2 regions of the Pseudomonas sp. Tri1 genome follow, and region 1 is predicted to be linked to the other one. Evidence: predicted binding sites of a transcription regulator. Region 1 holds the regulator's gene; the other holds the start of a gene.
What was found. Region 1 encodes FliA, which starts transcription of late flagellar genes. Its sites were predicted from a motif close to CTAAAGTTTNNNNNNNNNNNGCCGNTAA; they were not measured.
Positions count from the first base shown of each region.

Region 2: J9870_RS14390 (methyl-accepting chemotaxis protein) is a predicted target of FliA. The motif match lies at 4,486-4,513, and genes of this name have one in related genera.

Region 1 covers NZ_CP072913.1:1,822,986-1,830,479, forward strand. The annotation lists gene flhA (flagellar biosynthesis protein FlhA) at 1-65, shown strand, start outside; gene flhF (flagellar biosynthesis protein FlhF) at 77-1,426, shown strand; gene fleN (flagellar synthesis regulator FleN) at 1,543-2,373, shown strand; gene fliA (RNA polymerase sigma factor FliA) at 2,370-3,113, shown strand; gene J9870_RS08100 (chemotaxis response regulator CheY) at 3,280-3,651, shown strand; gene J9870_RS08105 (protein phosphatase CheZ) at 3,670-4,455, shown strand; gene J9870_RS08110 (chemotaxis protein CheA) at 4,486-6,747, shown strand; gene J9870_RS08115 (chemotaxis response regulator protein-glutamate methylesterase) at 6,796-7,494, shown strand, end outside.
Region 2 covers NZ_CP072913.1:3,370,722-3,378,215, reverse strand. The annotation lists gene J9870_RS14410 (xanthine dehydrogenase family protein molybdopterin-binding subunit) at 1-80, shown strand, start outside; gene J9870_RS14405 (alpha/beta hydrolase) at 136-912, opposite strand; gene J9870_RS14400 (cytochrome P460 family protein) at 936-1,442, opposite strand; gene J9870_RS14395 (alpha/beta hydrolase) at 1,463-2,539, opposite strand; gene J9870_RS14390 (methyl-accepting chemotaxis protein) at 2,918-4,429, opposite strand; gene J9870_RS14385 (PatB family C-S lyase) at 4,614-5,762, shown strand; gene J9870_RS14380 (VOC family protein) at 5,828-6,232, opposite strand; gene J9870_RS14375 (CinA family protein) at 6,336-6,836, opposite strand; gene J9870_RS14370 (Yip1 family protein) at 7,004-7,494, shown strand, end outside.

The sequences.
Region 1 (7,494 bases):
CGTACCAGGAAATACCGGACAACAAGCAAGTGACCATCGTTGCGACAGTAGGGCCCAACGGCTGAGGTAGTGGTTTATGCAAGTGAAGCGTTTTTTCGCCGCCGATATGCGTCAGGCCATGAAGCTGGTTCGTGACGAGCTGGGCGCTGAAGCAGCCATCATTGGCAATCGCCGGATCGCTGGCGGTGTCGAGTTGACGGCTGCCCTGGATTACAAGTTGTCGGCGCTGGCCCCACGCGTTCCGAACATGGAACTCGAGGATGAGCTGCGCAAGACCCAGTCGCGCATCGCCAGCGCCCAGGCCGAATTGAGCCTGCGCAGCAGCGAAGGCCAGACCAGCGCTAGCACCAATCGTCAATTGTTCGCCGGTCAGCCACTGACCGCCGGCCTGCCGTTGACCGCTGCCGAGCCACTGGTCGAACAGGTCCAGGTCGAACCGCGTCGTCCGGCCCCGGCCCCGGCCGCACCAAGCGGTGGTGTCGACCCGCGTGCCCTGGACTCGATGCGTTTTGAACTCAACAGCCTGCGCGAACTGATGGAAGTCCAGCTCGGCTCCCTGGCCTGGAACCAGCTGCAAGGCAGCCGTCCGGCCCAGGCCAACCTGTGGCGTCGCCTGCAACGCATCGGCCTGTCCGGCCCTTTGTCCCGGGACCTGCTGGCGCTGATCAACGGTATCGAAGAGCCTCGTCAGGCCTGGCGCATGTTGCTGGCGCACCTGGCGCGGATGATCGCCACGCCGGAAGTCGAGCCGCTGGAAGAGGGTGGGGTGATTGCGATGGTCGGCCCGGCCGGCATGGGCAAGACCACCACCCTGGCCAAGCTCGCGGCCCGTTATGTACTCAAGTACGGTGCCCAGAGCATCGCCCTCGTGAGCATGGACAGTTTCCGCATCGGCGCCCAGGAACAACTCAAGACCCTGGGCCGAATCCTCAATGTGTCGGTGACCCACGTGGATCCGGGGCAATCCCTGGCTCAAGCGCTGGAACCGCTGCTGCGCAAACGCGTCGTGCTGATCGATACTGCCGGCCTGCAAGCCAGTGATCCGGCCCTGCGCATGCAGCTTGAAAGCCTGGCCGGGCGCGGTATTCGGTCAAAAAATTATCTCGTGTTGGCAACCACCAGCCAAAAACAGGTTCTAACCGCCGCATACCACAGCTACAAACGCTGCGGGCTGGCTGGCTGCATCCTGACTAAGCTGGACGAAACGGCAAGCCTGGGCGAGGTGTTGAGCCTGGCGATCGGTCATGAGCTACCGGTGGCCTACCTGACCGACGGGCCGCGGATCCCGGATGATTTGCATCTGCCGCGCCGTCATCAATTGGTCAGTCGTGCCGTGAGTGTGCAAATGCAGGAAGAACCCAGCGAAGAAGCCATGGCTGATATGTTCGCTGACATCTACCACAGCCCGACCAAGCAGGTCGGCTGAGGTAATCATGAATATTTTTTGTACCTACATCGATGGTCTGCCATGCATTGTTCCGAATGTGAACGCGCAGCCAGTAATGTGGCCTCCGTCTAAGTAAGACAAGGTAAAGAACGAACATGGGCAGCATGCATCCCGTACAGGTGATCGCGGTGACCGGCGGCAAAGGTGGCGTCGGGAAGACTAACGTGTCAGTGAACTTGTCCCTGGCTCTGGCAGAGCTTGGCCGACGGGTCATGCTGCTGGACGCCGACCTGGGCCTGGCGAACGTCGATGTGCTGCTGGGGCTAACCCCCAAGCGCACGCTGGCGGACGTGATAGAGGGCCGCTGTGAACTGCGCGACGTGCTGCTGCAGGGACCGGGCGGGATTCGTATCGTACCGGCTGCCTCCGGCACCCAGAGCATGGTTCACCTGACCCCGGCCCAGCACGCGGGCCTGATCCAGGCATTCAGCGACATCGGTGACAACCTCGATGTGCTGGTGATCGACACCGCTGCCGGTATCGGTGACTCCGTCGTCAGTTTCGTGCGCGCGGCCCAGGAAGTGTTGCTGGTGGTCTGCGACGAACCGACCTCCATCACCGACGCCTATGCCCTGATCAAACTATTGAACCGCGACTACGGCATGAACCGCTTCCGCGTCCTGGCCAACATGGCCCAGAGTCCGCAGGAAGGGCGCAACCTGTTCGCCAAGTTGACAAAGGTCACGGATCGTTTCCTGGACGTCGCCCTACAATATGTCGGCGCTGTGCCCTACGACGAAAGCGTACGCAAGGCCGTCCAGAAACAACGTGCCGTTTATGAAGCCTTTCCCCGTTCCAAATGCGCGCTGGCGTTCAAGGCTATCGCCCAGAAGGTGGATACCTGGCCACTGCCGGCCAACCCTCGTGGGCATCTGGAGTTTTTCGTCGAGCGTCTCGTGCAACAAACAGCAGGGCCCGTGTTATGACAGCCAGCGGTTACAACCATCTCTACAAAAAATCGGCACGGGACGCCCAATATGAATTGATTGAGCGTTATGCACCCCTGGTCAAGCGCATCGCCTATCACTTGCTGGCGCGGTTGCCGGCCAGTGTCCAGGTCGAGGACTTGATCCAGGCGGGCATGATCGGCCTGCTCGAAGTGTCGAACAAATACGACGCGAGCAAGGGCGCCAGTTTCGAGACGTATGCCGGTATCCGCATTCGTGGGGCGATGCTCGATGAAGTCCGCAAGGGCGATTGGGCGCCGCGTTCGGTGCACCGCAATACCCGCATGGTCAGTGACGCGATCCGCGCTATTGAAGCTAAAACCGGGCGTGACGCTAAAGATCACGAGGTTGCGGCCGAACTCCAGTTGAGTCTCGACGATTATTACGGGATTTTGAACGATACCTTGGGCAGTCGCCTGTTCAGTTTCGATGACCTGTTGCAGGACGGCGAACACGAAGGGCTGCACGAGGATAACGCGAGTGCTCACATGGAGCCGTCGCGTGACCTGGAAGATGAGCGTTTCCAGAGCGCGCTGGCGGATGCGATTGCCAATTTGCCGGAGCGTGAGCGACTGGTCTTGGCGCTGTACTACGACGAAGAGCTGAACCTCAAGGAAATCGGTGAGGTCCTGGGGGTCAGCGAATCGCGGGTCAGCCAGTTACACAGCCAGTGCGCGGCCCGTTTGCGGGGGCGTTTGGGGGAGTGGCGAGCGCGCTGACAGCTGTGTGGGAGCACTGCGAACGGGGTTGGTCTGGCATACGTCGCACCAGTCTCCATCCGTGGGGCTCCAGGCCGTTGTCGAGTGTTGTGCCGGATTGATTGAAATGGCGCGTTCAGGTGCTGGACACGTTTAAGACTGCTTGGAGGTCGAATTGGACAAGAACATGAAAATCCTCATCGTTGATGACTTCTCAACGATGCGGCGGATCATAAAAAACCTGTTGCGTGACCTTGGGTTCACCAACACGGTCGAGGCCGACGATGGCACCACTGCCATTCCGGTTCTCAACAGCGGGAGCATCGACTTTCTGGTGACTGACTGGAACATGCCCGGCATGACCGGTATCGACTTGCTGCGCCATGTGCGCGCCGACGAAAAACTCAAGCACCTTCCGGTGCTGATGGTAACTGCCGAAGCCAAGCGCGAGCAGATCATCGAAGCGGCCCAGGCCGGTGTGAACGGCTATGTGGTCAAACCCTTCACGGCCCAGGCGTTGAAAGAGAAGATCGAAAAAATCTTCGAACGCATCGGTTAACGGCGCCACGGGGGAGCTATGGACAACGAATCTTCAATGGGCGACTTCGAATCGACCCTGAAAAAACATGCCCGCGAACTGGTCGACAGCCTTGAAAAAGGCCGCTTTGGCGATGCGGTTCAAATGATCCATGAGCTCAACCAGACCCGTGACCGTGGTCTGTATCAGGAAGTGGGCAAGCTCACGCGTGAACTGCACAGCGCGATTGTCAATTTCCAGATCGACCCGAATATGCCGCAGGCCGAGGAAGTCTCGCAGATCACCGATGCCACCGAGCGTCTGGGTTATGTGGTCAAGCTGACCGAAGCTGCGGCCAACCGCACCATGGACCTGGTGGAAAGCGCAACGCCGCTGGTCAATGGCCTGAGCGACGAAGCCCAGGCCTTGAGCACCGACTGGGGTCGGTTCATGCGCCGCGAAGTAGGGGCTGAAGAGTTTCGGGAGCTGGCCCGTCGGGTCGACGGTTTCCTGACGCGCAGCAGCACCGAGAACCGCGCGGTGGCAAGCAATCTCAACGACATTCTGCTGGCTCAGGACTATCAGGACCTGACCGGTCAAGTGATCAAGCGCGTAACCCAATTGGTCACCGAAGTAGAAAGCAATTTGCTCAAACTGGTGTTGATGGCCAGCCAGGTCGACCGCTTTGCCGGCATCGAACACGACCGTGAAGCGATGCTTGCTGAAAAAGATCCACAAAAACATCTCTCGCAGGGTGAAGGTCCGCAGATTCATGCCGATAAAAGAGAAGACGTTATGTCCGGTCAGGACGATGTGGACGATTTGCTGTCCAGCCTTGGATTCTGAGTTTTAGCCCTGTTTTAGGAGCAGCCATTAATGAGCTTCGGCGCCGATGAAGAGATCCTTCAGGATTTCCTGGTTGAGGCCGGCGAGATTCTAGAGCAACTGTCTGAGCAACTGGTCGAGCTGGAAAGTCGACCCGATGATGCAGACTTGCTCAATGCAATTTTTCGCGGTTTCCACACTGTAAAAGGAGGCGCCGGCTTCCTCCAGCTCAATGAGCTGGTGGAGTGCTGCCACATTGCCGAAAACGTGTTCGACATCCTGCGCAAGGGTGAGCGCCGCGTTGATTCGGAACTGATGGACGTGGTGCTCGAAGCGCTGGATGCGGTCAACAGCATGTTCAGCGAAGTGCGCGAGCGCTCGCCGATCACCGCTGCCACCCCTGAGTTGCTCGCTGCGCTGGCACGCCTGGCCGAGCCACAATCGGCTGACGAATCCGCTCCGGTTGTCGAGACGGTCGTTGAAGAACCGGTCGCCGAGGAGTCGGGCGACATCACCGATAACGAATTTGAACAATTGCTGGACTCGCTGAACGCCGTCAAGGCTGAAGCCGCTGCCCCGCCGGCCCCCGTTGTGCCGGCCACCGAGGCAACTGCTGCTGCCAGCGATGAAATCACCGACGACGAGTTCGAGTCGTTGCTCGATCAGCTTCATGGCAAAGGCCAGTTCGCGCCCGATGCGGTCGTTCCTGCAGCGACCCCGGCCGCCCCGAAAGCGGCGGGCGACAATTCCGATATTACCGACGACGAATTCGAGGCTTTGCTCGATCAGTTGCACGGCAAGGGCACGTTTGCCGTTGAAGCGCTGGATTCAGCCATCGCTTCTGCGCCGACGCCGGCCAAGCCCACCGCTGCGGCGGCGGGCAGTGACCTGATCAGCGATCACGAATTCGAATCGCTGCTCGATGAACTGCACGGCAAAGGCAAGTTCAGTGAAGTCGGGAAGGCCACGGCTGCCCCTACTGCGGGCACTGCCGCCACTGCTGCGCCGGCGGCCAAGGCTGCGCCAAAACCCGCGGCCAAGGCACCGGAACCGAAGGCCGAGACGCCCAAGCCGGCTGCGGCAGCTGCCCCGGCAGCAGCCCGTGCCCCGGCGGCTGCGCCAGCGGAAAAACCGGCCAGCGAAGCCGAAACCACTGTCCGGGTCGACACCGCACGCCTGGACGAGATCATGAACATGGTCGGCGAACTGGTGCTGGTGCGTAACCGTCTGGTACGCCTGGGTCTCAACAGCCAGGACGAAGCCATGTCCAAGGCTGTGTCGAACCTCGATGTGGTCACGGCGGACCTGCAGACCGCGGTCATGAAGACCCGGATGCAGCCGATCAAGAAAGTCTTCGGGCGCTTCCCGCGCCTGGTTCGTGACCTGGCTCGCCAGCTCAAGAAAGAAATCAACCTGGAACTGGTGGGCGAAGAGACCGACCTGGACAAGAACCTTGTCGAGGCCCTGGCCGACCCGCTGGTCCACTTGGTGCGCAACGCCGTCGACCACGGCATCGAGTCGCCGGAAGAGCGCGAAGCCTCGGGCAAGGTTCGCAGCGGCAAGGTGGTGCTGGCCGCCGAGCAGGAGGGCGACCACATCCTGTTGTCGATCTCCGACGACGGCAAAGGCATGGACCCGAACGTGCTGCGTTCCATCGCAGTCAAGCGCGGTGTGATGGACAAGGATGCCGCCGATCGCCTGAGCGACACCGAGTGCTACAACCTGATCTTCGCCCCGGGCTTCTCGACCAAGACCGAGATTTCCGACGTGTCCGGCCGTGGCGTGGGCATGGACGTGGTGAAGACCAAGATTTCCCAGCTCAATGGTTCGATCAACATTTACTCGACCAAGGGCCAGGGCTCGAAGATCGTCATCAAGGTCCCGTTGACCCTGGCGATCATGCCGACCTTGATGGTGATGCTGGGCAACCAGGCATTCGCCTTCCCGCTGGTCAACGTCAACGAAATCTTCCACCTCGACCTGTCGCGCACCAACGTGGTGGACGGCCAGGAAGTGGTGATCGTACGGGACAAGGCACTGCCACTGTTCTACCTCAAGCGCTGGCTGGTCAGCTCCGCCGCTCATGTGGAGCAGGGCGAAGGCCATGTGGTGATCCTTTCGGTGGGCACCCAGCGGATCGGCTTTGTCGTCGACCAGTTGGTGGGTCAGGAAGAAGTGGTCATCAAGCCATTGGGCAAGATGCTCCAGGGCACCCCGGGCATGTCCGGCGCCACCATCACCGGCGACGGCCGCATCGCGTTGATTCTCGATGTGCCAAGCATGCTCAAGCGTTACGCCGCACGGCGTATTTGATTCTGGAGGGGCGGGGCCCAGGGCCGCGCCTCGTCTAACGGAGTGTTTATGGTAGTTAAAGTCCTGGTGGTGGACGATTCGGGGTTTTTCCGCCGCCGCGTCTCGGAAATTCTTTCGGCGGACACGAGTATTCAAGTCGTCGGTACGGCGACCAACGGCAAAGAGGCAATCGATCAGGCGTTGGCGCTCAAGCCAGACGTGATCACCATGGACTACGAGATGCCGATGATGGATGGCATCACGGCTGTGCGGCATATCATGCAGCGCTGCCCGACTCCCGTATTGATGTTCTCCTCCCTGACTCATGAAGGCGCGCGGGTGACCCTCGATGCGCTGGACGCCGGGGCGGTGGATTTCCTGCCGAAGAATTTCGAAGACATCTCGCGCAACCCCGACAAGGTCCGGCAGTTGCTGTGCGAGAAGGTCCATAGCATTTCCCGCAGCAACCGGCGTGCCGGCGCCTACAGCGCGCCAGCGCCTGCGGTTGCACCGAGCCCTGCGCCTGCCCCGGCATCGTCGGGCGGCTTCAATCCGCCTCCGGTGCGCAGCAGTGCCCCGGCGCCCGCACCTGCTCGTCCGGCACCCGCCAGCCCGACGTCGCCGGCACCCAAGCGCAAGGCCTACAAGCTCGTTGCCATTGGTACGTCCACCGGTGGCCCGGTGGCGCTGCAACGGGTCCTGACCCAGTTGCCGGCCAACTTCCCGGCCCCCATCGTGCTGATCCAACATATGCCTGCGGCCTTCACC
Region 2 (7,494 bases), 1.5 Mb from region 1:
CGCTGGCCCCGGCGTTTGCCAATGCCGTGGCGAGCCTGACCGGTAAGCCGCTGCGTGAACTGCCGTTCAAGTTGACGTAAGCGGTGCATGAGGCTGCCCGCCGCACTGCCCTTCCTGGCAATGCGGCGGGGGGTGTTACTTCGCCGTCGCAGCGGTTTCAATCAGCCTGGCAACCGGCTCCGGATTGGAAACCATCACCACATGGGAAGCGCCCTTGACCACTTTCACAGCCTTGGCTTCGGCACGCTTGGCCATGAAGGCCATGGCCTGGGGCGGAATGTTCTTGTCCTTGTCGCCGTAGATGTACCAGGACGGAATGTGCTTCCAGGCCGGAGTCCCTGCCTGTTCGTTCAGCGCCGCCTCAGTGACCGGACGTTGTGTCGCTGCCATCAATGCCGCCTGCCCGGTGGGAACGTCAGCGGCGAACTGGTCGTGGAACTTGTCCTGTCGGATGTACAGATCCTTGCCGCCATCCGCCAGTGCGACCGGTGGCGCAAGGGTTGGCCCCAGGGTGCTGCCGGGGAATTTGCCGGCGAGCCCGGCGACGGTTTCGCCCGCCTCGGGGGCGAACGCGCTGACGTAGACCAGTGCCTTGACGTTGGCATGGCCGTTGGCCGCTTCGCTGATGACGTTGCCGCCGTAGGAATGGCCGACCAGCACAATGGGAGACTTGATGCTGCCCAGCAAGGCGGAAACGGCAGTGCCATCGCTTTTCACGCTGCGCAACGGGTTGGCTGCGGCCACAACGGTATAGCCATCTTTTTCGAGGATCTTCGCCACGCCATTCCAGCTTGAAGCATCGGCAAAGGCGCCGTGCACCAAGACAACGGTGGGTTTTTCAGTTTGTGCGAGCGCGTTGGCCGCGATGAACAGGCTGGCGCTGCACGCCAGTGCAGTCATGACTTTTTTCATTGGGAACTCCTTGGATGACAGAGCTATTGGGCGAATCGGGTGAAGACGAAGTCGTGGTTCTGCACGCGCGCCTGATGGCAGGCGAAGCATGTCTGGTGCTGTGCCTCATCGGCGGGTTTGCCGTTGATAAAGCGGCCAAAACCCCAGCCGCCGGTGGCGGCATATTTGCTCGAGTCCTTGACCATGACCTGCACGGTGGTCGCCGCGCCGGGGATCGAAGCCGGCTCGAACTCCGGCGACTGGACGTGTTTCCACGCCAGCTTGACCAGCACCGTGCCGTCCGGGAACGGCAGTGTTGAATCCTGATAAGCCTCGATCGCCAGGTCATTACCCAGTACCGCTCTCAGCTCGTTCAGGGGCTCCGCCTCCTGGGCCGGAGCTATCAGCGCCCATTGGCGATACCCATCGGGAAGCTTTACGCCGTAGATCGGTGACGCCTCGCCGCTGCCGGCGTCGCCCAGGGCGATGCCGGTCGCGGTCAGTGCGGCCACCGCAATGGCAGCGGACACTGCCAGTTGCTTGAGTTTCATCGTTGCTCTCCCGGCTGGCGTCATTGGAGGTGATCGGCGTCGATCACGGCCTGGGCGAACGCTTGCGGGGCCTCTTGCGGCAGGTTGTGGCCGATACCGCCATCGATCAGGCGATGTTGGTATTGGCCGGTGAAACGCTTGGCATAGGCCTCGGCCGGAGGGTGCGGTGCGCCGTTGGCGTCGCCCTCGAGGGTGATGGTCGGCACGCTGATGGACGGAAAGGTCGCGAGTTTCTTCTCCAACTTGTCGTACTTGGCCTCGCCCTTGACCAGGCCCAGGCGCCAGCGATAGTTGAAGATCGAGACGGCAACATGATCGGGGTTCTGCAAAGCAGCGGCGCTTCGGTCATACGTCGCGTCGTCAAAGTTCCACTTCGGCGACGCCAGTTTCCAGATCAGCTTGGCGAAGTCGTGGGTGTTTTTCTCATAACCGAGGCGGCCACGCTCCGTCGCAAAGTAGAACTGATACCACCACTGCAACTCGGCGGCCGGCGGCAGCGGCGTCTTGCCGGCTTCCTGGCTGCCGATCAGGTAGCCACTCACCGCCACCAGGGCTTTGACCCGCTCCGGCCACAGGGCCGCGACGATATCGGCGGTGCGGGCGCCCCAGTCGTAACCACCGAGCACGGCCTGCTTGATCTTCAGCGCGTCCATGAAGTCGATCAGATCGCTTGCCAGCGCAGCAGGCTGGCCATTGCGCAGGGTCTTGGCCGACAGGAAGCGCGTATCGCCATAACCCCGGGCATAGGGAATCAGCACGCGATAGCCCTTCTCGGCCAGTGCCGGCGCTACGTCGGCGTAGCTGTGAATGTCATAGGGCCAACCGTGCAGCAGGATGACCACCGGCCCATCGGCAGGACCGACCTCGGCATAGGAAACGTCCAGCAGGCCAGCCTTGACGTGTTTCAACGGGCCGAAAGACGTGTGGCTGCCCGGCGTGATGGAGGCGATGGTGCTGGCAGGTACATCCGCGGCGCTCGCCTGTGATGAGGCAAAGCCCAAGGCGCCCAGTTGCATCATGGCGAACATCAGGATGGATGGACCGAACAGGCGCCGAGGCCGTGCGGTGGATGTGTGGTTCAACAGAGTCGTGTCCATGGTGAATCTCCCTTGCTAGCGGTGGTGAGCCCCTGAGACGGTTTGTGCTATCTCGATGGAGCCCATTTGACGCCGGCCAGGTATCCCGGATGTGTCACGGACGGGCCTGAAAGAAACAGTCCGTATCGACAGGGAGGCTGGATACAAAGAGATACATTTATCGCGAGCAAGCTCGCTCCCACAGGAGATTTGTGATGACCGCCCGACCTGCGTACACCCGAGAACCGGTGTGGGAGCGAGCTTGCTCGCGATGACGACGGCACATTCAACATGGATGCTGGCTGACTCTCCGCTATCGCGAGCAAGCTCGCTCCCACAGAGGATTTGTGATGACCGCCCGACCTACACCCGAGAACCGGTGTGAGGGCCGTGCTCGGCTCAGGCCGCCCCGCCCTTGCCATGAAACGCCTGCCCCAACACCGCCAACCGCTGCGCCAACGGCGGCAAGCACTGGCTGCTGCGAGTCAGGATGCCAATGTTGTCGGCATTGCGCTCAGCCACGGCCTGGACGGTCTGCAACCGCTCATTGATACCCATCGACGCCTTGGACTGTTCCTGGGTGGTGCTGGCGATCAGGTCGTTGAAGTGGTTGATCACCGCAATGTCTTCCACCACGGCGTGCAGCAGTTGTGAGGCGAGTTGGCTGGCGGTTACGCAGCGTTGCACTCCGTCGCGGCTGTCTTGCATGGCGACAGCGGCTTGGCGACTGCCCTGTTGCAGCTTGGCGATGATCTGCTGGATTTCCGTAGTGGAGGTCGATGTCTTTTGGGACAGGGTCCGGACTTCGTCCGCCACCACGGCGAAACCGCGCCCCTGCTCGCCGGCCCGGGCGGCTTCGATGGCCGCGTTGAGGGCCAACAGGTTGGTTTGTTCGGCGATGCCATTGATCACATCCAGCACCTGACCGATCTGTTGCGCCTGTTCGGCCAGGACCTGCACGGTTTCATTAGTCAGATTGATACGCCCGGCCAGTTCGACGATTTCTTCGCGGGTCTGGTCAACGGTGCTACGCCCTCGGTTGACCTGCTCGTTGGCCTGTCCGGCGCGTTGCAGCGTCTGATCGACGTGGCCAGCGATGTTTTCCATGGCCTGGATCAAATGGCTGATCGCACCGCTCATCTGCGCCACTTCGTCCAACTGGTGACGAGCGCCGTTTTCCAGGGTCAGGCCGACCTGGGACAGGTCATGGCCAAGGTCCGAAAGGTTTCGGGTATCGCGCACCACGCCGTCCACCAGGTTGGTCACCTGCTCCAGGAAATGATCGAAACGCTCCGCCGAGGAGACTTTGACACCCTGGCTGCGCTGGGCATCGGCGTTGCTACTCAACTTCGTCGCGGCTGCCAGCACCTTGTCGAGCACCTCCTGGTTGTCCGTGGCGTCGGCCAGGCTCTGGTTCGCCAGGTAAATCAGGATCACGCTTTCCACCACCACGTAGAACGCGTGAAGCAAGACCATGTTCCAGCCGCCATGGGCATCCATGACGAACACCGGATAGCCCTGATGCTGAAGCCAGTGGAAACCCAGGTGGTGGACGGCAATGGTGGCGGCGGCCACGACAATCGGCAGCCAGTCCCGGTAGAACGTCAGCACCGCCAACAGCACGAAAATCCCGAAGTGGAACTCGATCACGCCATGGGTCTGGTTGATGTGTAGCGCTGCCATGACCATCAGCGCCACGGCGATGATGCAGCGCATGGCACGGCTGCCGCCCAAGCCGCGATAAAGGGCGGTGGTCAGCACGCAGGTGCTCGCCCCCACCAGCAACGCCTGGGTGAACGTCGAATGCATGAACGCCAGGCACACGGAATACAGCAACGTCAGCCAGAGCAGCCCCAGCATAATGCGATCGGCTTTGCGGTAATGATCGTTGAAGCGCACGGGCGAGGTCATGGGGGCTGTCCTTTTCGGATACTTGGAGGGTCCGTTACCAATGCCGGTTTCAGGCCTTATCGGCATCTCGCAATGGAACTGTAACTGATTACCATCAATTGGTGGCATTGCGCCACTAACCTTTTATCCGCGACCTTTGCTTTATGATGTCCGCCATCTCAACTCCCGAACTGATGGAACCCCCATGACTTTCGATTTCGATACGGTGTTCGAGCGCCACGGTACCGGCAGCACTAAATGGAGCCGTTACCCGGCCGATGTGTTGCCGATGTGGGTGGCCGATATGGACTTCCCTGCTCCGCCGGTGATCATCGATGCACTGCACAAACGTCTGGAACACCCGATGCTGGGCTACAGCGTGGCCCAGGACAACCTGCGTGCGGCCATCGTCGCGGATCTGTGGAACAAGTACGCCTGGCGCGTCGAGCCCCAGCAGATTGTGTTTCTGCCCGGCGTCGAGCCGGGTTTCAACATGGCGCTGCACGCGCTGGTAGAACCGCAGCAGAATGTCGTGGTACAGGTGCCCAACTACCCGCCGCTGCGCAACGCCCCGGGTCACTGGCAACTGAACAAGGTGGAACTACCGTTCGACCCGGTCGATGGCGAGTTTCATACGCCGCTGGCCGCGTTGCGCGAGGCGTTGCAGGGTGGTGGCGCGCTGTTGCTGAGCAATCCTCACAACCCGCTGGGCAAGGTGTTTGACCGGGAAGAACTCAAGGCCGTAGCAGACATTTGCCTGGAGCAGGACGCCTGGATCATCTCCGATGAGATCCATGCCGAACTGTGTTTCGACGGTCGAGTGCACATCCCCACCGCGTCCCTCAGCGCGGAAATTGCCGAGCGCACCATCACCCTGATGTCCGCCAGCAAGGCCTACAACATCGCCGGCTTGAAAACCTCGTTCGCCATCATCCAGAACGCCAAGGTCCGCGAGCGAGTCAACAGCGCCCGGGCCGGCATGGTCGACAGCGTCAATGCCCTGGGCCTTGAAGCCACCCGCGCGGCCTACAGCGAAGCCGGTCCGTGGCTCGACGGCCTGAAGGTGTACTTGCAAGCCAACCGCGATTACCTGGTCGAAGCAGTTGACACTCGCCTGCCGGGCATCACCATGACGGTGCCCCAGGGCACTTACCTGGCCTGGCTGGATTGCTCCGGGTTAGGGCTGGACGACCCGCACGGGTTCTTCCTCAAGGATGCCAAGGTCGGCCTGAGCGCCGGGCTGGATTTCGGTGACGATGCCGGGCAGTTCGTACGCCTGAACTTCGGCTGCCCGCGGGCGCTGCTGGAGGAAGGGATTGCGCGGATGGAGCGGAGTTTGAAAGCCAGGGGCTGATTGCACAGACCAGGGGGTTCCTGTGGCGTGGGAGCCAGCTCCCTCGCCACAATTGGCTCAGCGTCTTACCCGTGCATCTCTGGCGTATACACAAAGCACAACTTGTTCCCCTCCGGATCCCGGCAATACGCCCCGAAGTACCCAGGCGAATAATGTGGCCTGGGGCCCGGAGCACCTTCGTCGAAGCCGCCCAGGGCAATGGCCTGTTCCCAGGCGGCGTGCACGGTTTCCGGAGAATCTGCGGCGAAACTCACTTGCATGCCATTGCCCCACGTGGCGGGCAGGCCGTTGAACGGCAGTTGCACGAAGACCTGTGGCCACGGCTTCCCAGGTTGATGCCAGCCCTCCCCAGGTGGCCCCGAGTCGTTTTCGCTCGCCATGCGCACCAACCCCAGGCAACCGAGAACGGCATCATAGAAGGCGACCATTTTCGGCAAATCGCGCGCGCCGATCTGTATGTGGCTGAACATGTCGTGCTCCTCGTATTTCGACGGTGCGGTTGCTCAGGACGGCGCCTTGGCAATCACCCAATCTTCCCGTTGCGCTCGTAATCACAAACCTGCTCGGCCCGCCCTATCTGCGTTCACCGGTCAAAGCCCGTTGATGAAAATAGCGCAGTTGAACGAGTGCGTGTTCAGCGGCCCACAACTGCACCTGGCCGCGACTGCCGAAAAAGCGTTCCTGGCGACTGAACAGTGCCCGTTGGCCATTCACATCGAACGCCCAGGCAAAACACACCGTACCGGCGGGGATACCATCCATGTCGTCCGGCCCGAGAATGCCGGTGGTGGCCACCGCCGCGTTGGCGTTAGCGTCGTGCAAGGCGCCGAGAGCCATTTCTTCGGCCACTTCGCGACTGGTGAGATTGAACATCTCGATGGTGCGCGGGCTGACCCCAAGCAGCCGTTGTTTGGCCTCCGGGGAATACACCACATAGCCGCTCTCGATCAGCGAACCGCAGCCCGGCACCTCGGCCAGTAACGTGACGATCTGGCCGGCGGTGCAGGATTCGGCTGTGGTCAGGCGAAGTTCATGTTCACGCAGATACTCACAAATGAAGTGGGCAACGGTCATGGCAAGCAGTCCTTTCATGGTGCTGATGGGTTGACCCTTGCCACTGTGATTCATTCCCTTTATCGCGCCATGGCCTGCACACGGCAAATAAATGAAACCGCTCCCCGCTCCTGTACCTCAAATTCATAGGAGCCTCGTGCGGAGGCTGTCTTGATCAGGAGGTCGTCATGTCTGCACCTTTCGTCAAACTGTTCACTCATCCCGAGTTCGCCTGGGCGGACATCCGCGAACAAGAGCAGGCTCACCCACGGCATTATCTGGGGCATTTGCTGTTACTGGCCTTGATTCCTGCGGTGTGCCTGTTCATTGGCACCACCTGGACTGGCTGGAGCCTGGCCGAAAACGAAACGGTACGGCTCAGCAGCGCCAGCGCACTGCAGTTGTGCGTGCTGCTGTACCTGACCATCGTCGCTGGCGTGGCCCTCATGGGGTTGTTCATTCGCTGGATGTCACGCACTTTCGACGTGCGTCCAACGGTCAACCAATGCATTGGTTTCGCGGCCTATACCGCCACGCCTTACTTTCTGGCCGGGATCTTCGGGCTCTACCCTAACCGTTGGCTGGCGGTCGCCGTATTGGCACTGGCCTCGGCTTATTCGACGTTTTTGCTGTTTGTCGGGCTGCCCAAGTTCATGAGTCTCAAGAAGGAACAAGGCCT